DNA from 4 places in the Micromonospora musae genome. Region 3 is predicted to be linked to each of the others. Evidence: riboswitches for the same ligand, from Rfam matches in the RefSeq annotation. Region 3 holds a riboswitch; each other region holds the start of a gene.

Region 1 (5,082 bases), on a different contig from region 3:
GTCCTCGGCGTCGGGCATCTGTTCGGTGTGCAGGTCGTGGTGCAGCTCGGCGGAGCGCACCAGCGCCCAGATCTGCGCCTGCACGGTCGGCACCTTCGCCGGGTCGAGGGCCTGCACTGTCGCGTACTCGTCGAGCAGCTGCTCCAGCTTCGCCAGGTCGCCGTACGTCTCGGCGCGCGCCATCGGCGGCACCAGGTGGTCGACGACGACCGCGTGGGCGCGGCGCTTGGCCTGCGTGCCCTCCCCGGGGTCGTTGACGATGAACGGGTAGACCAGCGGCAGGTCGCCGAGGACGGCGTCGGGGGCGCAGTCGGCGGCGAGCCCGAGGCCCTTGCCGGGCAGCCATTCGAGGGTGCCGTGCTTGCCGAGGTGCACCACCGCGTCGGCGCCGAAGCCGCCGTCCTCGGGCCGGGCGGCGAGCCACCGGTACGCGGCCAGGTAGTGGTGGCTGGGCGGCAGGTCCGGGTCGTGGTAGATGGCGATGGGGTTCTCGCCGAAGCCGCGCGGCGGCTGGATGAGCAGCGCCACGTTGCCGAAGCGCAGCCCGGCCAGCACGACGTCACCGCCGTCGGTGTACAGCTCACCGGGCGGCTCGCCCCAGTGCGCGCGCATCCGCTCGCGCAGCGCGGCCGGCACCTCGTCGAACCAACGTCGATAGACCTCGCCTGGCACCCGGGCCTCGGCGGCGGTGAGCTGCTCGGGGGTGAGCCACTCGACGTCGTGACCACCGGCGGCGATCAGGGCGTGGATCAGGGCGTCCCCGTCGTCGGGCGGCGGCGTGGAGCCGAGGTCGTACCCGGCCTCGGCCAGCGCGGCGAAGAGCCGCACCGCCGAGGCGGGGGTGTCCAGGCCGACGGCGTTGCCGACCCGGGAGTGCTTCGTCGGGTACGAGCTGAGCACGATCGCGAGGCGCTTGTCGGCGTTGGGGAGCCCACGCAGCCGGGCCTGCCGCACCGCGATGCCGGCAACCCGGGCGGCGCGCTCCGGGTCGGCGGCGTAGACGGAGAGACCGTCGGCGTCGATCTTCTTGAACGAGAAGGGCACGGTGATGATCCGGCCGTCGAACTCCGGGACGGCCACCTGCATGGCGGCGTCCAGCGGGGTGAGGCCGGCGTCGGAGTCGGCCCACTGCTCGCGGGTGCTGGTCAGCAGCAGCGCCTGGACCACCGGCACGTCGAGCGCGGCGAGCGCCCCCACGTCCCAGGTGTCCTCGTCGCCGCCCGCGGAGGCGTCCGCGGCAACCGCGCCGCCGGCCGCCAGCACGGTCACCAGCAGCGTGTCGCAGCGGGCGAGCAGCTCCAGCGGACCGGCGCCCGCGGTCAGCCCGCGCAGCGATCCGCAGTAGACGGGCAGGGCGTTGCCCCCGGCCGCCTCCACCGCGTTGGCGAGCGTGTCCACGAAGGCGGTGTTGCCGGCGAGCGCGTGCGCCCGGTAGAAGACGATGCCGACGGTCGGCCGCCCCGGATCGGTCGCCCGGTCACCGTGGACGCCGTACGCGGGGGTGGGCGCCGGCGGCGCGAAGCCCTCGCCGGTGAGCAGCACCGTGTCGGAGAGGAACCGGGTCAGCTGGGCGAGGTTCTCCGGACCCCCCTCGACCAGGTACGCCAGGGCCTGCGTGACCACCCCGGCGGGCAGCGTGGAGGCAGCCATCAGCTCCGCGTCGGGCGCCGACTCGCCGCTGAGCACGACCGTCGGCACGCCGGAGGCGAGCACCGCGGCCAGTCCGTCCGGCCACGCCGGCCGGCCACCGAGCAGCCGTACGACGGCGACGTCCACGCCGTCGAGCAGCGCGGGTACGGCCTCGGCGTCGACGCGGACCGGATTGGCCAGCCGGTAGTCCGCGCCGCTGGCCCGGGCGGCGAGCAGATCGGTGTCGGAGGTGGACAGCAGCAGGGTACGCACGGATGGCTCCGGAGAGTGACGCCCGGCTCGCCGTCGGGGCGGTCGGGCTGAGGGGTGGATGGCGCGGGGTTCAGCGGGCGCGGTCGGCCGGCCGGAGCCGGCGGTTGGCGCGGCGGTCGGCGTACGGGTCAGCCGGCGGGGTCGAGCCCGCCCGGCGGCGCTCCGGTGTGGCCGGTCGGCGCGGCAGTACGGGGTCGGGTGGCGCGGCGGGCGCGCTGCGGCGCGGGCGCGCCGATGGTATTGGGCCGGTCACGGCGATCGCCGCCGGCACGGTGGACGCGGTGCGTCATCGGGTCCTCCTCGGGTCTCCACGCCCTGGGGTCACATCCCGACGGCCGAAGTATCCTGGCTCCCGGATCGACGCTCACCCCCGGCCTTCCAACCGCACGCGGTCGTGACTCGCAAGGAGGGCTCACTCCCCGATGACAGTGGCGGGACCGCGCCGGAATCGCACCGGCTTCCTTCACTGCCGTCAGGCCGCGAATGCTGCCACACCCGTCCCGGCCGGTCAACGCCGCCCCGGGCGGCTGATCAGCGTCGATGTCATCGAGTCAGATCGATTCCGGGCATCGTCCGGGGCCCCGCCGACCTGGTGCGCGGCGGCCATCCGATCGGCGCGCCCGGCGCTACGCTCGCCGGCCTGCCCGGCCGACGCCCACGGCCGGCGTCCGGCGCCCGCGATCGCGCTGAACCGCTGGCCGGCACACGGATGACGAGCCCCAAACACTACTATCGACCGGGCCTCGGCGAGCGTCCGTGGTCGATCCCGGGGAGGTCGCCATCATCGGCATGCAGTTCCATCAGCTCGCCGGACGGGTCTGGCTCTGCCCCGGCGATCCCGACCCGGCGGCCGTCCAGGCCGGCGTCGCCGTGGTGGCCGACGAGCGCGGCAGTGTGATCATCGACGCGGGGCAGAGCCCGGCGCACGCCCGGGAGATCCGGGCCGCGCTGCACGCGGCGGGGCTGCCGGAACCGCGCTGGCTCGTCTACACGCATCACCACTGGGACCACGTGTGGGGCGCTTGCGCCTGGCCCGGCGTGGAGATCGTCGGGCAGGTGACCGGCCAGGAGCTGCTGCGGGCCGAGGCGGCCCGGCCGTGGAGCCACCGCTACCTGCGCGAACAGGTCCGCGCGAACCCTCGGCTCGCGCCGAGTTTCCGGGCGCGCGCGTTCGCGGTGGACTCGTGGGACGACTTCGCGGTGTTGCCGCCGACCCGTACCTTCACCGACGCCGACGAGCTGCCGGTCGGAGTGCTGCTGCGCCATGTCGGCGGCCGGCACGCGCCGGACTCGACGGTGGTGCTGGTGCCGGACTCGGGCGTCATGCTGCTCGGCGACTCCTTCTACCCGCCCCCGGCGCACCTTCGCGAGCCGGACGACGGCCCCGACCTCGGGCTGGTCCGCCGGCTGCTCGACGACGACTACGACTGGTACGTCGCCAGCCACTCCGCGCCGATGACCCGCGCGCAGGCCCGGGCCGAGGCCGGCTGAGGGACGTCGACGCGCGCCTGCTCGCGCGTCAGCGGGCCCGACGCTCGGGGTGGGCCCGGTTCCAGGCGCGCATCCGCTCCGGGTAGCCGGTGCGGCCGGCCTCGTAGAGCGGAACGGCGTGCCGCCGTGCGATGGTCGCCGCGGCGCGGGGCGAACCGGTGCGGCGGCGGATCCACTCCCCGTCGTAAGCGATCGCCACCACAGTGGTGTCGGTCGCGGTGGTCTCCGGCTCCAGGTAGAACTCGACGCCCCGGCGGCTGGTGACGAAGGCCTCCAGCGCGGCGAGGTCGTCCCGGGTCGCCTCCCGGTCCAGCTTCGTCGGGGTCCCGTCGGCGGATCGGGACCGCCGGTTGAACCAGCCCATGCCCGGCTCCTCTCCGTGCGCGTTCCGTCCAGTTCACCACCGTCACCTGGCAATATCCTGCGAGCCCGATGGGAGCACGCTGGACCGACGGGCTAGGGTCGGGCGGTGTCCGGGGAGCGCGCGTCGGCCGCGCGGAACAACGCCGAGTGGTGCGATCTCGTCTGCGCGTGCCACGACCTCCCCGGCGCTACCGACGCCGACGCCTGGTCGGTGCCGCGCCGCTCCCCGCCCTGGTACCCGGATGCCGTCACGCTTCGCCCCGGGGTCTCCGCGGACGCGCTGCTGGCCCGGATCGACCCGGGTCCGGGAGCCTCGGTCAAGGACAGCTTCGCCGACCTGGACCTGCGGCCGTACGGCTTCCGGGTGCTCTTCACCGCCGACTGGATCCACCGACCGGCCACGAACCGGGCGACCGATCCGGCGGGTGAGGTGGAGCGGCCACTGACGCCGGTGCGCACGCCGGACGGGTTGGCCACCTGGGCGGCGGTCCACGGCGGAGGGGAGCTGTTCCGCCCCGCGCTGCTGGCCGATCCGCGGGTGACGGTGCTCGCCCGGTACGCCGCCGACGGCGCGCTGACCGGCGGCGCGGTGCTCAACCGCGGCGGCCCACTGACCGGCGTCTCCAACGTCTTCGCCGTCGACGGTGACGCGACACCGATCTGGGCCGGGATCCCCGCCGCCGCGGCCGGAGCCGCCCTGGTGGGGTACGAATCCGGAGTCGACCTCGCCCCCGCGTTGCGGGCCGGCTTCACCACCGCCGGGCCGCTGCGGATCTGGGTACGCGACTGACCCGCGCCGGCCGCGGCCCGACGAACCCGACGCCGCCGACACCCCGGCCCGACGAGCCCGGCACGGCCGACACACCGGCCGACGAGCCCGGCGCTGCAGAAACCCCCGGTTCGACGATCGCCGCGCCGCCGACACCCCCGGTTCGACGAGCTTGGCGCGGTCGACGCTGATCCGCACGACTGTGATGCCTGAGAGGTATCAATATGCCTCTCAGGCATCACGCTCGCGGGCATCCTCGGTCCGAACACGGTCGACCTCGCCGGCGTCCCACATCGCAGCGCCGGCACGCGCGGACGTTCCGGGCCTCCGGCGCGCCCGAGCCGAAGCGGGCCGGACCTCCGGTGCGCCGAACCGAAGCAGGCCGCCGGGCTCAGTCGAGTGGTCGTGCTCGGCCGGGCCGTCGGGCTCAGCCGGGCCGTCGCGCTCGGCCGGGCCGCCGTGATCAGCCGAGCCGGGCCAGGTCCTCCGCGCTGAGGCGCAGCCCGGCCGCGGCGACGTTTGCCACCAGGTGCCCCGGGTCGCCGGTGCCGGGGATG
Region 2 (5,082 bases), on a different contig from region 3:
GCGAGTAGCGGGGCACCGGCAGCTCGACGCCCCAGGCGATGTGCCCGGCGCTCGGCGTGACGGTGAACCGGTCCGGCACGTTCGAGCTCATCGCGCCGAGCATGTGCACCACCGGTGCGGCGGCCTGCCCGGGCGCCCGGTAGAGGGTCAGCCGCAGCTGGTACGAGCGCAGCAGCACCCCGGCGGAGGCGTCGTCGATGCTGAACGTGTCGGTCCAGATCGTCGACCACGGGTCGCCCTGGCTGTTGACCGTGGTCCGCTTGACGTCCGCGTCCCCGGAGGCCCACCGGCCCATCACGTACCACGGCGTCTTGTCGCCGGTGTTGTACCTGCCCTGGAGCTCGACCTGGACCCAGGTGCCGGCCGGGGTCTTCGCGTTCCAGGAGGCGACCAGCTCGGTCGCGTCGAAGCCGACCGCGGTGACCGGGGAGGTCCAGGTGCCGTACTCCCAGCTGCGGGTGACCCCGGTGTGCGGATCGGTGTATTCGGTGGTGCCGGCGGGTCGGGCCAGGGTCAGGCCGGGGCGGGGACCGGGTACCGCCCGGGTGCCGGAGTGGCTGCCCCGCCGCCAGTCGGGGTAGCGGGACCAGTCGTGGAAGGTGACCTGTTCGTCGTGGTTGACCGGCCGGGTGGCCTGGTGGGCCGCCGCGGCGGGGGTGGCCGCGTACGCCGGTACGGCGGTGCCGAGGAGGGTGAGCGCGGTGACGCCGGCGAGGGCGGCCACGCTCAGACGTGATCTGGCCATGGGTGCTCCGCGGGGGTGTGGTCGGGCATCGTCGCCGGTCAGTGTCCCGCTTGCAGGGAAGTTTCGCCATATCTGGATGGATGGAAAATCATTGCCGGGATGATGATCCGCTTGGCATGGAAGAGGCAGTGATTCATATTGATATGACCATGTGACGGGTGGTGGAGTGTGCTCCACCGAGCGGGATCTCCCGCCCTCCGAGGAGGTTGTCCATGGCCTTCCGTACCTCCCTCCCCCTCCGTCGCGCCCTGGCGCTCGCCGTCGCCTCCGGCCTGGCGTTCGTCACCGTCACCACCGGCCCGGCCGCCGCCCGACCGGGCACCGGACCCGGCGGATCGGCCGCCGCCGAGTACCGGGTGCTCGGCCCCCGTACGCTCGCCGACCGCAACGCGGTGGCCCGCACCGGCGCGGCGATCGACTACAGCGAGCACGGCGTGCTGCACGTCTCGGCCACGCCGGCCGAGGCCGCGGCGATCGGCCGCCTCGGCTTCCGGCTGGAAGCGGTCCCCGCACCACCGTCCACCCCGCACACCCACGGCGACGTCGGCACCCTCGCCTTCCCGCCCGCCGACTCGAACTACCACGACTACGCCGAGCTGACCGCGGTGGTGAACCAGGTCGTGGCGAGCCACCCGACGATCGCCCGCAAGCTCAGCATCGGCAGCTCCTACGAGGGCCGCGACCTGATGGCCGTGAAGATCTCCGACAACGTCGCCACCGACGAGAACGAGCCGGAGCTCCTCTTCAACGCCCAGCAGCACGCCCGCGAGCACCTGACCGTGGAGATGGCGATCTACCTGCTGAACCTCTTCACCGACGGGTACGGCAGCGACTCCCGGATCACCAACCTCGTCAACGGGCGGGAGATCTGGATCGTGCCGACGGTCAACCCGGACGGCAGCGAGTACGACATCGCCACCGGGTCCTACCGGTCCTGGCGGAAGAACCGGCAGCCGAACAGCGGCTCGTCGGCGATCGGCACCGACCTGAACCGGAACTGGTCCTACCAGTGGGGCTGCTGCGGCGGCTCGTCGGGCTCGACCTCGTCGGAGACCTACCGGGGCCCGTCGGCGTTCTCCGCGCCGGAGACCCAGGCGCTGCGGAACTTCGTCAACAGCCGGGTGGTCGGCGGTGTGCAGCAGATCAAGGCCAACATCGACTTCCACACCTACTCGCAGCTCGTGCTCTGGCCGTTCGGCTACACGACCGCCAACACGCCCAGCGGGATGACGGCCGACCAGTACAACACCTTCGCCACCATCGGCCAGCAGATGGCCGCCACCAACGGCTACACGCCGGAGCAGTCCAGCGACCTCTACATCGCCGACGGCACCAGCATCGACTGGATGTGGGCGGCGCACGGCATCTGGGCCTACACCTTCGAGATGTACCCGGGCTCGGCCGGTGGCGGCGGCTTCTACCCGCCCGACGAGGTGATCCCGGCGCAGACCTCCCGCAACCGGGAGGCGGTGCTGATGCTCAGCGAGTACGCCGACTGCCCGTACCGGGCGATCGGCAAGCAGACCCAGTACTGCGGTGGCGGTGGCGGCACCACTGTCTGGTCGGACACCTTCGAGACCGCCACCGGCTGGACGGTGAACCCGAACGGCACGGACACCGCGACCCTCGGGGCCTGGGAGCGGGGCGCCGCCCAGGCGACCACGTCCAGCGGCGCCAAGCAGCTCACCCCGTACGCGGGCGGCAACGACCTGGTCACCGGCCGGCTGGCCGGCGCCGGGGCCGGTGACTACGACCTCGACGGCGGGGTGACCAGCGCCCAGTCGCCGGCGGTGACGCTGCCCGCCGGCGGCACACTCACCCTCTCGCTCGCCTGGTACCTGGCGCACGGCTCGAACTCCTCGTCGGCCGACTACCTCCGGGTCAGCGTGGTGCACGGCGGCGGCACCACCACCCTGCTGAACCAGGCCGGGGCGGCGACCAACCGCAACGGCTCCTGGGCGGTGGCGAACCTGAACCTCACCCCGTACGCGGGCCAGAGCGTACGGATCCTGGTCCAGGCGGCGGACGCCTCGGGCGCGAGCCTGGTCGAGGCGGCTGTGGACAACGTCACCATCACCGCCTCCTGAATCGGTGGGGCCCCGTCCCGCCCCCGACGGGGCCCCACCCTGCCCGCCACGGATCGGGGCATATCGGTAACCACCGCCCGATCGACCCGGACCCCGACCGGTCGGGTGATCGGCCACGCTGGATGGGTTCGTTCATCGATCGGGCCCGCTCGACCCGTGCGCTACCGTCTTACCGACCGTTCCACAGCGAAGCCGGTGAGAACCCGGTGCTGTCCCGCAACTGTGATACCCCGCCACGGCGGGGACGAGCCAGGTCGCCTGCGGACCGGTCGCGACCCGCGCTCTCGAGGAAGGGCGCTCGCGGACGGGCGCTCGGCCCCTGTCGGCGAAGCACCACGCTCCTCGACCGACAGGAGGACCGATGTCCAGACGTACCCCTCGGCTGCTCGCCGCGACCCTCGCGGTCGCCGCGCTCGCCCTCGGCGCCTGCGCCGAGAAGGCCGACGACGCCCCCGGCGCCGGCAGCAGCAGCCAGTCGGCCGCCGCCTTCCCGGCCACGGTCGGCAACATCACCCTCGACGAGCGTCCCGAGAAGATCGTCTCGCTCTCGCCGAGCGTGACCGAGATGCTCTTCGCCATCGGCGCCGGTCCGCAGGTGACCGCGGTCGACGACAACTCGGACTACCCGGCCGGGGTGCCGAAGAGCGACCTCTCCGGCTTCCAGCCGAACGCGGAGGCGATCGCCGGCCGCAACCCCGACCTGGTGGTGATCTCCGACGACCGCAACAAGATCGTCGACCAGCTCGGCAAGCTCAAGATCCCGGTGCTGGTGACCCCGTCGGCGACCACTCTGGACGACACCTACCAGCAGATCACCGACCTGGGCACGCTCACCGGGCACCCCACCGAGGCGGCCGACCTGACCCGCCGGATGCGGGACGACATCGCCACGCTGGTGAAGGACCTGCCGCAGCGGTCGGAGAAGCTCACCCTCTACCACGAGCTGGGCACCGAGCTCTACAGCGCGACCAGCAAGACCTTCATCGGTTCGCTCTACGCGATGGCCGGTCTGGAGAACATCGCCGACCCCGCCGACGCCGACAACAAGAACGGCGGGTACCCGCAGCTCTCCCAGGAGATCATCGTCAAGGCGGACCCGGACTTCATCTTCCTCGCCGACACGAAGTGCTGCCAGCAGAGCGCCGACACGGTCAAGGCGCGCGCCGGCTGGTCCGGGCTCACCGCCGTGAAGAACAACCAGGTGGTCGCCCTGGACGACAGCGTCGCCTCCCGCTGGGGGCCGCGGGTCGTCGACCTGCTGCGGGCGATCGTCGACGCGGTCGCCAAGGTGCCCGCGTGACCGAGGGTCGACCGTGACCAGGGTCGCACCCGTGGCCCGCGATTCGTCGCCCATCCGGCCGGCCGAGACGCCAACCCCGTCCCGGCCGGCCGGCCTGCGACCGCGCTGGCTCGCCGCCGGGCTCGTCGCGGTCCTCGTCGCGCTGGTCGCCGGAGTGTCGCTCGGCCCGGTCACCATCCCACCGGGCAGCGTCGCCGCCGAACTGCTCAACCTGCTGCCCGGGGTGCACCTGGAGAGCGGGCTCAACGAGCGGGAGATCGCCATCGTCACCGAGCTGCGGCTGCCCCGGGTGGTGCTCGGCCTGCTCGTCGGCGGGATGCTCGCCCTCGCCGGCGGCTGCTACCAGGGCGTGTTCCGCAACCCGCTGGCCGACCCGTACCTGCTCGGCGTGGCCGCCGGGGCCGGCCTGGCGGTGACCGCGGTGATCGCCCTCGGCGGCGCCGGCTCGGAGGGCGCGCTCACCGGCCTGCCGCTGACCATCCCGCTCGCCGCGTTCGTCGGCTCGCTGGGAGCGGTGGCGCTGACCTACCTGCTCGGTGCGGCGGGCGGCCGCAGCCGCTCCCCGGCGATGCTGATCCTGGCCGGGGTGGCGGTCTCCGCGTTCCTCTCCGCCGGGCAGACCTACCTGCTCCAGCGCAACGCCGACAGCATCCAGGCGGTCTACTCCTGGCTGCTCGGTCGGCTCGCCACCGCCGGCTGGCACGACGTCCTGCTGGTCCTGCCGTACGCCGTGCTCACCGCCGTCGTGGTGCTGCTGCACGGCCGCGAGCTGGACGTCCTGTCGGTCGGTGACGACGAGGCGAGCAGCCTCGGCCTGCACCCGCAGCGCTCCCGCTACCTGCTGATCGCCGCAGCCTCGCTCGGCACCGCGGCGGCGGTCTCCGCGACCGGCCTGATCGGCTTCGTCGGCATCATCGTGCCGCACACCATCCGACTGCTCGCCGGGTCGA
Region 3 (5,082 bases):
GCGACCGCAGGTAGTAGGTGGTCTTCAGCCCGGACTTCCAGGCGTGGAGGTACATCGACGACAACTTGCCGATGGTCGGCGCGGCCAGGAACAGGTTCAGTGACTGCGACTGGTCGATGAACGGGGCGCGGGCGGCCGCGAGGTCGATCAGGGCCCGCTGCGGCAGCTCCCAGGCGGTGCGGAACAGCTCACGGACGTCGACGGGCAGGTCGGCGATCCCCTGCACCGAGCCCTCGGCGCGCTTGATCTGCTCCCGGATCGCGGGCGTCCAGAGCCCGCGCGCCTTCAGCTCACGCACCAGATACGTGTTGACCTGGAGAAACTCGCCGGACATGGTCTCGCGCTTGAACAGGTTGGAGACCTGAGGCTCGATGCACTCGTAGCAGCCGGCGATCGAGGCGATCGTCGCGGTCGGGGCGATCGCGACCAGCAGCGAGTTGCGCAGGCCGTGCGCGGCGACCGCCGACCGCAGCGCGGCCCACCGGGCCGTCTGGCTGGGCTCGACGCCCCACAGGTCCGGGTGCAGGTCGCCCTTGGCGGCGCGGGTCTCGGCGTACGCGGGGTGCGGGCCGAACCGCTCGGCGAGCCCGGCCGACGTCTCCAACGCGGTCAGGAAGATCTCCTCCTGCACCCGGGTGGAGAGCTCCCGGGCCTGCGCGGAGTCGAACGGCAGGCGCAGGGTGAAGAAGGCGTCCTGCAGGCCCATCAGCCCGAGCCCGACCGGCCGCCAGCGCGGGTTCGACGCCGCCGCCTGCTCGGCCGGGTAGTAGTTGATGTCGATCACCCGGTCGAGGAAGACCACCGCGGTACGCACCGTCGAGCGCAGCTTCTCCCAGTCGACCCCGTCGGCGGTGACGTGCGCGCCGAGGTTGACCGAGCCGAGATTGCAGACCGCGGTCTCGGCGTCGTTGTTCACCTCCAGGATCTCGGTGCAGAGGTTCGACAGGTGGATCGTGTTGCCGGGCGCGCCGGTCTGGTTGGAGAGCCGGTTCGACGGGTCCTTGAACGTCATCCACCCGTTGCCGGTCTGCGCGAGCGTGCGCATCATCCGCCCGTACAGCTCCCGGGCCTTGACCGTCTTCACGGCCTTCTTCTCGGCCGCCCGGTACGCCTCGTCGAACTCCTCGCCGTACAGGTCCGGCAGCTCCGGCGCCTCGGACGGGTCGATGAGCGACCAGTCGCCGTCCGCCTCGACCCGCCGCATGAACTCGTCCGGGATCCAGTTCGCCAGGTTGAGGTTGTGCGTACGCCGGGACTCCTCACCGGTGTTGTCGCGCAGCTCGAGGAACTCCTCGACGTCCGGGTGCCACGGCTCCAGGTACACGCAGGCCGCCCCCTTGCGCCGGCCGCCCTGGTTGACCGCCGCGACGCCGGCGTCGAGGGTCTTGAGGAACGGCACGATCCCGTTCGACCTGCCGTTCGTGCCGCGGATCAGCGCGCCACGGCCGCGCACCCGCGACCAGGCGATGCCGATGCCGCCGGAGAACTTCGACAGCTTCGCCACCTGGTGGTAGCGCTCGTAGATCGAGTCCAGCTCGTCGCGGGGCGAGTCGACCAGGAAGCAGGACGACATCTGGGTGTGCCGGGTGCCCGAGTTGAACAGGGTCGGCGAACTCGGCAGGTACGCCAGCGACGACATGAGCCGGTAGAACTCGATCGCCTCGACCGGTGTCTCGGAGAGGCCGCACGCCACCCGCAGCAGCCAGTACTGCGGTGTCTCGACCACCAGCCGCGACTGCGGGTGCCGCAGCAGGTAGCGGTCCGCGACCGTGCGCAGGCCGAAGTACTCGAACCGCAGATCACCGGCCGGTTCCACGGCGTCGTCCAGCTTGCGCGCGTGACGTGCCACGAACTCGGCCGTGTCGTCGCCGATCAGGCCCAGACCGTGGGCGTACCGGATGGACTGGCTGAAGCTCTCGACGCCCTGCCCGCGCACCTCCTTGTCCACGTAGGCGGCGAGCAGCCGCGCCGCGAGCTTCGAGTACTGCGGCTCCTCACCGATCAGCTCCGCAGCCGTCTGGATGGACAACTTGTCCAGCTCCGCGGTGGTGGCCCCGTCGTACAGCCCGCTGATCGTCCGGGTGGCGACCCGCAGCGGGTCCACCTCGCCCAGGTCGGCGACCCACCGCTCCACCGCCCTGACGATCTTGTTGACGTCCACCGGCTCGGTGTCGCCGTCGCGCTTACGGACCTGCATCACATGCCGACGCTGCTCCGGCACCGCCTGATCGACTGCCGCCTGCTCCTGCGTCGCCGTCATGTCCCCTCCTCACGCATGTCCACTGTCGACGAACGCGCAGGAGGAACGCCACTGGCCGCCTCACGGCAGGCCGGCCGTGACCGGCCGGCTGATGGCGTCGGCCGTCCCGCGCGGCCTCCGACCACCGCACGCGACGCGTGCGGCGCGCTGGCAGGTCTTCGGACTCGCGGGCGTGACCGGGGGAGACCGGTCGCCTACTGGCCGTCGCTTCCCAGGCCCGTCGGGCCCAGTGCTCGATGACGGCGTTCGTTCCCACTCACCGCTGCGGGGCAGTCCCGGATTCGCACCGGGTTCCCTCTTGCCTCGGCCGCCCCGTGCAGGTGCGGCCGAACCAGCTGCGTGAGACACCATATATGCCGCCGTCGGCGGGTCGGCAACACCAGATGTCGCGTCCGCGTGTCGCCTTTCTCTCACCGTCGCCCGGGCGCGTGCCGTCCGCCGCGATGCCGTGGCCGGGAGCATGTCGTCCACCGGGGCGCCGTCGTCGTCGGTCGGGCGACCGGCGTCGTCCCCGGGTCGGGCTCCGTCCGGTCCGGACGCCGCGGCCGGGGGCGGCGTACGTCACGCTGCCCGTCGGGCGCTTGCCCCGCCCGGTGACGGCCCGATAGCCTCTCGCCCGTCAAGGTGCACGGGAAGCCGGTGAAATGCCGGCGCGGCCCTCGCCACTGTGACCGGGTAGCGATCTCCGAGAAACGCCACTGGGCCCATCCGGGCCTGGGAAGGCCGGAGTGAGCGTCGATCCGGAAGCCAGGAGACCGGCCTTGACGGGATCTCATCCACGAGGTGCTGGAGAGGAAGGTCGTCGATGCACATCGCCGAGGGGTACCTCCCCCCGATACAGGCCGCGGCGTGGTTCGCGGTGTCCACACCGTTCGTCGTCCACGGCAGCCGGGCGCTGGTCCAGCAGGTCCGCCAGGACCCGGAGTCGAAGCTGCTGCTCGGCGCCGCGGGCGCGTTCACCTTCGTGCTCTCCGCGTTGAAGATTCCCTCGGTGACGGGTTCCTGCTCGCACCCGACCGGCACCGGCCTGGGGGCGGTGCTGTTCCGACCGCCGGTGATGAGCGTGCTCGGCGGCATCGTGCTGCTCTTCCAGGCGGTGCTGCTCGCGCACGGCGGGTTGAGCACACTGGGCGCCAACATCTTCTCGATGGCGATCGTCGGCCCGTGGGTGGCGTACGCGGTCTACGCGCTGATCCGCCGGCTCGGCGGCGGACTGGACGTGGCGGTCTTCGCCGCGGCGGCACTGGGCGACCTGGCCACCTACTGCGTCACCAGCGCCCAGCTGGCGCTGGCGTTCCCCGACCCGGCGACCGGCTTCGTGGGCGCGCTCGTCAAGTTCGGCGGGATCTTCGCGGTGACCCAGATCCCGCTGGCCGTCAGCGAGGGGCTGCTCTCGGTGCTGGTGGTACGCCTCCTGACCCGGGTCAGCGGCGACGAGCTGCGCCGGCTCGGCGTGCTGCGGAAGCCGGCGGTGCAGGCGTGAAGCGCTTCTCCCGGGTCAACCTGCTCCTGCTGCTCGCGGTGGTGCTGCTGGCGGTGGCGCCGGTGGCGCTCGGCCTCGGTTCCGGTGAGGAGCCGTTCGCCGGCGCGGACGCGCTCGCCGAGCAGGCGATCGTCGACGACCACCCCGACTACGAACCCTGGTTCTCGCCGATCTACGAGCCGCCCTCGGGCGAGGTGGAGTCCGCGCTCTTCGCGCTCCAGGCGGCGCTCGGCGCCGGTTTCCTCGGCTACTACTTCGGGGTCGCCCGGACGCGGCGGCGGTACCGCATCGCCGAGCAGCCGCACGAGTAGGTGTTCGCTCTCGACGTCGCGGCCCACACCGGCCCGTGGCGGTCACGGCACCCCGGGGAGAAGGCGCTGCTCTCGCTCGGGTTGCTGGCCTGCGCGGTGATCCTGCCGCCGTGGCCGGGCGCGCTGCTCTCCGGCCTGGCGGCAGCGGTGCTGCTCGTCGGGCCGGCACGGGTGTCGCCGGCCGTGGTGCTGCGGGCGGCGAGGGTGCCACTGCTCTTCGTGGCGACGTCGACGGTGCCGCTGGTGGTGACGGTGCACGCGCCGATCCGGCTGACGGTCAACACCGCCGGCTTCGGCACGGCGGCGCACACGGCCGGCCGGTCGGTGGCGGCGCTGACCTGCCTGCTGCTGTTCAGCGCCACCACGCCGCTGTCGGAGGTGCTGCCGAGGCTGCAACGGCTCGGGGTGCCCGCGGCGGTCACCGAGGTCGCCGCGCTGACGTACCGGATGCTCTTCCTCCTGGTGGAGAGCGTGCGCGCGGTCCGGGAGGCGCAGGCGGCCCGGCTCGGCTTCCGGACCTGGCGCACCGCCTACCGGTCGCTCGCCGGGCAGGCGGGCGCCATCTTCGTGCGGGCGTTCAGCCGGGCACGGCGCCTCGAGGAGGGGTTGGCGTTGCGGGGATACACCGGTTCGCTCGCGGTGCAGGTCGAGGCGCGACGGATGTCGCCGCCGTTCCTGGTGGCGAGTGGAGGACTGCTCGTCCTGATCGTCGCGGTGACCGCCGCCGTCGTCGTCGGGCCACAGTGGTGACCGATCCGCTGCTGGACGTCGCCGGCGTGCACTTCGCCTACCAGCCGGGCCGTCCGGTCCTCTCCGGCGCCGACCTCCGCGTCGAGCCGGGCCAGCGGTTGGCCGTGGTCGGCCCCAACGGGGGTGGCAAGACGACCCTGTTCCGGCTCGCCGCCGGCGCGCTGACGCCCGGCGCCGGCCAGGTCGCCGTCGCCGGTGTCCGGGTGCGGCACAACCGGACGGGCCTGCGCGCGCTACGACAGCAGGTGCAGCTGGTGCTCCAGGACCCGGACGACCAA
Region 4 (5,082 bases), 140 kb from region 3:
CGGGCAGCGTTCGTCGGGCCCTGGCGTCGGCGTCCCGCGAGGCGTTGGACTACCCGGATCGACGCGGCCTGCTTCCGCTGCGAGCGGCGTTGGCCGACTATCTCGCGCGTACCCGGGGGGTGCGCTGCGACCCGGACGCCGTGGTGGTCACCGCGGGCTTCACCCAGGGGCTCTCCCTGCTGGCGCGGGCGCTGCACCGGCGCGGTGTACGCGCCATCGCCACCGAGAACCCCGGTCTGGCCCCGCACCGTAAGGTGCTCCGGGCCGCGGGCCTGACGGTCACCCCGCTCACCGTCGGCGCGGGCGGGGCCGACCCGGACGAGGCGGCGGGTCAGGCCGCGCTGCTCACCCCGGCACACCAGCATCCGACCGGAGCGGTGCTCGCGCCGCAGCACCGCTACCGCTTCATCGCCTGGGCGCGCCGGCACGACGCGTTCCTGATCGAGGACGACTACGACGGCGAGTTCCGCTACGACCAGCGGCCGGTGGGCGCGATGCAGGCGCTGGCGCCGGAGCGGATCGTCTACGCCGGCAGCACCAGCAAGTCGCTGGCGCCGGGCGTACGCCTGGGTTGGTTCGTGGTGCCCGAGCCGCTGCGCCGCGACTTGGGGGAGGTGATCCTGGAGGCCGGCGCTGCGGTCTCCGCGATCGACCAGCTCGCGATGGCCGGCCTGCTCGTGGACGGCGACTACGACCGGCACATCCGTCGCATGCGTCTGATCTACCGGCGGCGCCGGGCGGAGTTGGCCGAGCGCCTGGCCGAGGTGACCAGCACCCCGCTGGAGGGGATCGCGGCCGGTGTGCACGCGCTGCTGCCGCTGGCCTCGGCGGCGCAGGAGCGGCTGCTGATCCGGGCCGGGCACGGCCAGGGCCTGCACCTGACCGGTCTGCACGGCAGCGGCTACTGGCACGAGCCGGCGGACGAGCGGCAGGCGGCGGCCCTGATCCTCGGGTACGCGGCGCCACCCGCGCACGCCTGGCGAACGGCGCTGACCCGGCTGGGTCAACTGGTCCAGCAGAATGCTGCCTGACCGGTCCATTTCACTGGTCCGGATCGGGCTACGTTCGATGCATGCAGAAGATGAAGATGGGAAACAACGAAGCCACGCTGCTGGGTACGGTCATGCCACCGGAGCTGCCACCGGGCTCGCACGTGATGACGGCGATCATCGAAATGCCGGCGGGCGACCCCGGCTCGCCACCGCACCGGCACTCCGGTCCCGTCTTCGGCTACCTGCTCGAAGGCGAGATGATTTTCGAACTCGAGGGTGAGCCGGAGCGAGTGATCAAGGCCGGTGAGGCGTTCTGGGAGCCCGGCGGTGACGTCATCCACTACCAGGCGGCCAACAACCTGCCCGACCAGGCGGTCAAGTTCCTGGTCGTCATGGTCTGCGCGCCGGACAAGGAGATGCTGGTGCTGGTGAGCCCCGAGGAGCTCGAAGCGCGCAAGGACCGCAGGGCGCCCCGGCCGACCGACGGAGCGGCCTGATCATGCGGATCCTGCTCGCCGGCTCGACCGGCGTCATCGGCCGCCGACTCGCGCCCCTGCTGACCGCCCAGGGGCACCAGGTCGTCGGCCTGGCCCGCAACGGACCGCTCGCCGTCGACGTCTTCGACCGGGACGCGGTGGCCGCCGCCGTGCGCGACGTCCGGCCCGACGCGGTGCTGCACCAGCTCACCAGCCTGAGCACCGGTGACCGCGCCGCCAACGCGCGGCTGCGCCGGGTCGGCACCCGCAACCTCGTCGACGCGGCGCTCGCCGCCGGGGTACGCCGGATCGTGGCCCAGAGCATCACCTGGGCGTACGAGCCGGGCGCCGAGCCCGCGACGGAGGAGACCCCTTTCGACCTGCACGCCGTCGAGCCAAGGCAGCACACCGTGGCCGCTGTCGCCGCGCTCGAATCCGCCGTGCAGGAGGCGCCCGAGTGGGTCGTGCTGCGGTACGGCACGCTCTACGGCCCGGACACCTGGTACGCCCGCGACGGCCTGATGGCCCGGTTCGCCGCCGCGGGCCAGCTCCCCGCGGACGCCGACGTCGCCAGCCTGCTGCACGTCGACGACGCCGTGGCCGCCGCGGCGGCGGCCCTGGAGTGGCCCACCGGCACGGTCAACGTCTGCGACGACGAGCCCGCCGCCGGCAACGTCTGGGTGCCCGCGTTCTGCGCGGCCGCCGGGGTTCCCGCGCCCGCGCCGACCGAGGGCGAACGGAACGGCTGGGCCCGGGGAGCGAACAACCACTACGCCCGCAAGCACCTCGGCTGGGTCCCGGAGCACCCCTCCTGGCGAACGGGGTTCAGCACCCTGTGAGCCGTCCACCCCGCCACGGCACCGGCCGCCCGGCCCACGGCCCGGCCGCCCCCGCGCGGCTCCGCCGTGCGGAACCGCCCCCGGTGCCGGGCGGGCGCCCTACGAACTCGTCGCCAGGCGGAGCCCGAGGGCGACGAAGGCGACCGCGCAGATCCGGTTGATCCGCCGGGCCCAGCGGCCGTCGGCCAGCCGGCCCGCGAGCCGCCCCGCACCCACGCCGAGAGCGATGTCGACGGTGAGCTGCACCGCGACGAAGAGCGCGCCGAGCAGCACCAGCTGGGCGGTGACGTCGCCGGAGGCCGGCGAGACGAACTGCGGCAGGAACGCCACGCTGAACAGGATCATCTTCGGATTGAGCAGATTGGTCACCAGTCCACGCAGGAACGCCCGGCCGGGCCGGGCGTCCGCTCCGTCGGTGGCGATGGCGGGTCCGCCGGCGCTGCGCAGCGCCCGCACCCCGAGCAGGACCAGGTACGCGGCGCCGGCCCAGCGGATCACGGTGAAGAGCACTGGCGAGGCGGAGATCGCCGCCGCGAGGCCGCACACCACCGCCGTGACGTGCACCGCCTCACCGGCGGCGACACCGAGCGCCGCCACCACCCCCGCACGGGCGCCGTAGCGGGCCGCGTTGGCGAGGACGAACATCATGTCCGGGCCGGGGGTGAGCATGAGGACCACGATCGCGGCGAGGTAACCGGCGAGGGCGGCCGCGGAGAGACCGAGCACGTCTCAGCCCTCCTCGGCGTCACCGAGCAGGGCGCGCCGCAGCGCCAGCCGGTGCTCGCGGCGGATCTCCGCCTCGCGGTAGCGACGCCGGTCCTCGTCGGTGTGCGGCAGCAGCGGCGGCACCCGACGCGGCTGGCCCGCGTCGTCCACGGCGACCATGACCAGGTGCGCGGTCGCCACGTCGACCGGCGGCACGGCCCGGTCCCACCGGTCCGCGGTGACCCGGACCGCCAGCTCCATCGAGCTGCGTCCGGCCCAGGTGATCCGGGCGTCGACGTGCACGACGTCGCCGACGCGGACCGCGCGCAGGAACGCGGTCTCGTCGATGGCCGCGGTGACAGCCGGCCCGTCGGAGTGCCGGGCGGCGACGACCCCGGCGACCGAGTCGATGAGGTTGAGGATCCGGCCACCGTGGACCGTACCCATCAGATTGGTGTGGTGCTGGTCCATGATCTGCGACAGCGTCAGGTGGGACGCCGACGGCGGCCGGCCGGCGAGGGTGATGGTGTCGTGCACAGTGTGGTTCGTCCGTCCTCGGGAAGCACACCACCGACCCCGGTGAGCGCACGTCGAGGACGCGCCGACGGCTGCGGCGCCTCACCCGCCCGACCCGCCCGCGAGGTCGACGGCAGCGCACACACCTCGTGTGCGCAGCGCGGGCAGGTCTTCGGACTCGCGGGCGTGACCGGTGCTCACCGGTCTTCTACTGGCCGTCGCTTCCCAGGCAGGTAGCCCAGTGCCGATGACGGCGGTCGTTCCCACTCACCGCTGCGGGGCAGTCCCGGATTTCCACCGGATTCCCTCTTACGACGTACGGCCGGATCACGACCGGACGAACCAGCGCCACCCGGCAGCCTACCGCGCGTCGATCGACCACCGGGCAGGGCGGACGTCGGCTGTGAGCTATCCCCGGCCGGGCGGGGGCGGTTCATCCTGCCGGGCCGGTGGGCTGCTACCACGGCCGTCGTGGGGTGTTCAACGTCGGCGGCCCGGCCACGATTCTGGCCCGAGGATGCCACCGGTCACACCCCGAGAGCGAACCAAACCGCCCAGCCGGGGGCGGCGCACCCCAGCCCGCGCCGCCGATGAACCGGACATCGTTCGTCAATCACCCCGGCCGCGACCGGTGATCGACTCGGGTTCCTTGAAGTCGGCCATTCACGCGGCCGGGACACCCCGACGTCAAGGAAACCGAGTCGATCTTCGACGCGCAGGGGGCGATGAGCGCGATGTGTCCGGTTTGCGAGGCCGGGAGAGGCAGCGGGCAGTGCCCAACGACCGGGCTCTGCCCCGGGGGTGTCGGCCCGATCCGCGTGAAGGTCCATTCGAGGGGCCGCGCGGGGCCGCAAACCGGGACACCGCGCGCCAATCACCCCGATCACCAGTAGCCCGGGGGCGATCAGGGCGATGTGTCCCGAATGGGGTACCGGCGGGGCGGCGGGGCCGGTGACCACCGCGGGTGGGCGCGGTGCCGGGGGCGCTGCCGGGCGACGCGGTCGGGAGGGAGCTCCACCCCGCGTCGCCCGAACCGGTGAGCCGTGCGCCGGTTCCGCAGCGGCCCGCCGTTCGCCGTCAGGTCATCGCGATGTGTCCGTCGGGCGCCTGGCGCGGCCGCTGGACCGGTCGGCGCAGGTGCGCCTCGATCGCCTCGATGATGCGTGGACGCAGGTCGGCGGTGCGGATCACCGCGTCGACCGAGCCGACCTCGACGGCCCGCTGGACGCTGTGCACCCGGTCGAACTCCGCCGCCACCTCGCCGAGCTTCTCCGCGCGGACCGACGAGCGCAACTCGCCGAGCTCGGCGGTCAACGTGGCGCGGTCGGTGCCGGCGGCCGCCGCCACGCGGGCCTCCAGCTCCCGCACCCGCGGGTCCGCCGCGGTACGGGCGTCCACCTCGCCGGTGAAGACCACCGCTGCGGCCGGGGCCCCGCCGAGCACCGAGGCGAACGAGCCCTCCAGCGCCAGCACGGTCATGTTGGGGTTCAGCGCCTTGGAGAAGACGACGAACGCTCCGCCGTGGTACCGCGAGATCACGCAGAAGACGATGGG

What was found. Region 3 has a riboswitch for cobalamin ahead of D7147_RS06510 (energy-coupling factor ABC transporter permease). Riboswitches for the same ligand answer to the same signal wherever they lie in the genome.
Region 1: linked by a shared signal. The riboswitch ahead of cobN (cobaltochelatase subunit CobN) and the one ahead of D7147_RS06510 (energy-coupling factor ABC transporter permease) in region 3 are both predicted to bind cobalamin.
Region 2: linked by a shared signal. The riboswitch ahead of D7147_RS03445 (ABC transporter substrate-binding protein) and the one ahead of D7147_RS06510 (energy-coupling factor ABC transporter permease) in region 3 are both predicted to bind cobalamin.
Region 4: linked by a shared signal. The riboswitch ahead of D7147_RS05995 (acyl-CoA thioesterase) and the one ahead of D7147_RS06510 (energy-coupling factor ABC transporter permease) in region 3 are both predicted to bind cobalamin.

The regions. Positions count from the first base shown of each region.
Region 1 is NZ_RAZS01000011.1:32,623-37,704, reverse strand. It holds gene cobN (cobaltochelatase subunit CobN) at 1-1,902, opposite strand, end outside; cobalamin riboswitch at 2,219-2,391, opposite strand; gene D7147_RS25650 (MBL fold metallo-hydrolase) at 2,659-3,393, shown strand; gene D7147_RS25645 (hypothetical protein) at 3,422-3,757, opposite strand; gene D7147_RS25640 (hypothetical protein) at 3,863-4,546, shown strand; gene D7147_RS25635 (aldo/keto reductase) at 4,989-5,082, opposite strand, start outside.
Region 2 is NZ_RAZS01000001.1:733,628-738,709, reverse strand. It holds gene D7147_RS03455 (C39 family peptidase) at 1-745, opposite strand, end outside; gene D7147_RS03450 (M14 family zinc carboxypeptidase) at 958-2,832, shown strand; cobalamin riboswitch at 2,974-3,112, shown strand; gene D7147_RS03445 (ABC transporter substrate-binding protein) at 3,194-4,132, shown strand; gene D7147_RS03440 (FecCD family ABC transporter permease) at 4,185-5,082, shown strand, end outside.
Region 3 is NZ_RAZS01000002.1:470,911-475,992, forward strand. It holds gene D7147_RS06505 (ribonucleoside-diphosphate reductase subunit alpha) at 1-2,260, opposite strand, end outside; cobalamin riboswitch at 2,393-2,611, opposite strand; cobalamin riboswitch at 2,866-3,038, shown strand; gene D7147_RS06510 (energy-coupling factor ABC transporter permease) at 3,066-3,743, shown strand; gene D7147_RS06515 (energy-coupling factor ABC transporter substrate-binding protein) at 3,740-4,054, shown strand; gene cbiQ (cobalt ECF transporter T component CbiQ) at 4,055-4,804, shown strand; gene D7147_RS06525 (energy-coupling factor ABC transporter ATP-binding protein) at 4,798-5,082, shown strand, end outside.
Region 4 is NZ_RAZS01000002.1:330,827-335,908, forward strand. It holds gene pdxR (MocR-like pyridoxine biosynthesis transcription factor PdxR) at 1-1,031, shown strand, start outside; gene D7147_RS05980 (cupin domain-containing protein) at 1,073-1,489, shown strand; gene D7147_RS05985 (NAD-dependent epimerase/dehydratase family protein) at 1,492-2,307, shown strand; gene D7147_RS05990 (LysE family translocator) at 2,407-3,033, opposite strand; gene D7147_RS05995 (acyl-CoA thioesterase) at 3,037-3,549, opposite strand; cobalamin riboswitch at 3,675-3,890, opposite strand; gene D7147_RS06000 (ATP-binding protein) at 4,606-5,082, opposite strand, start outside.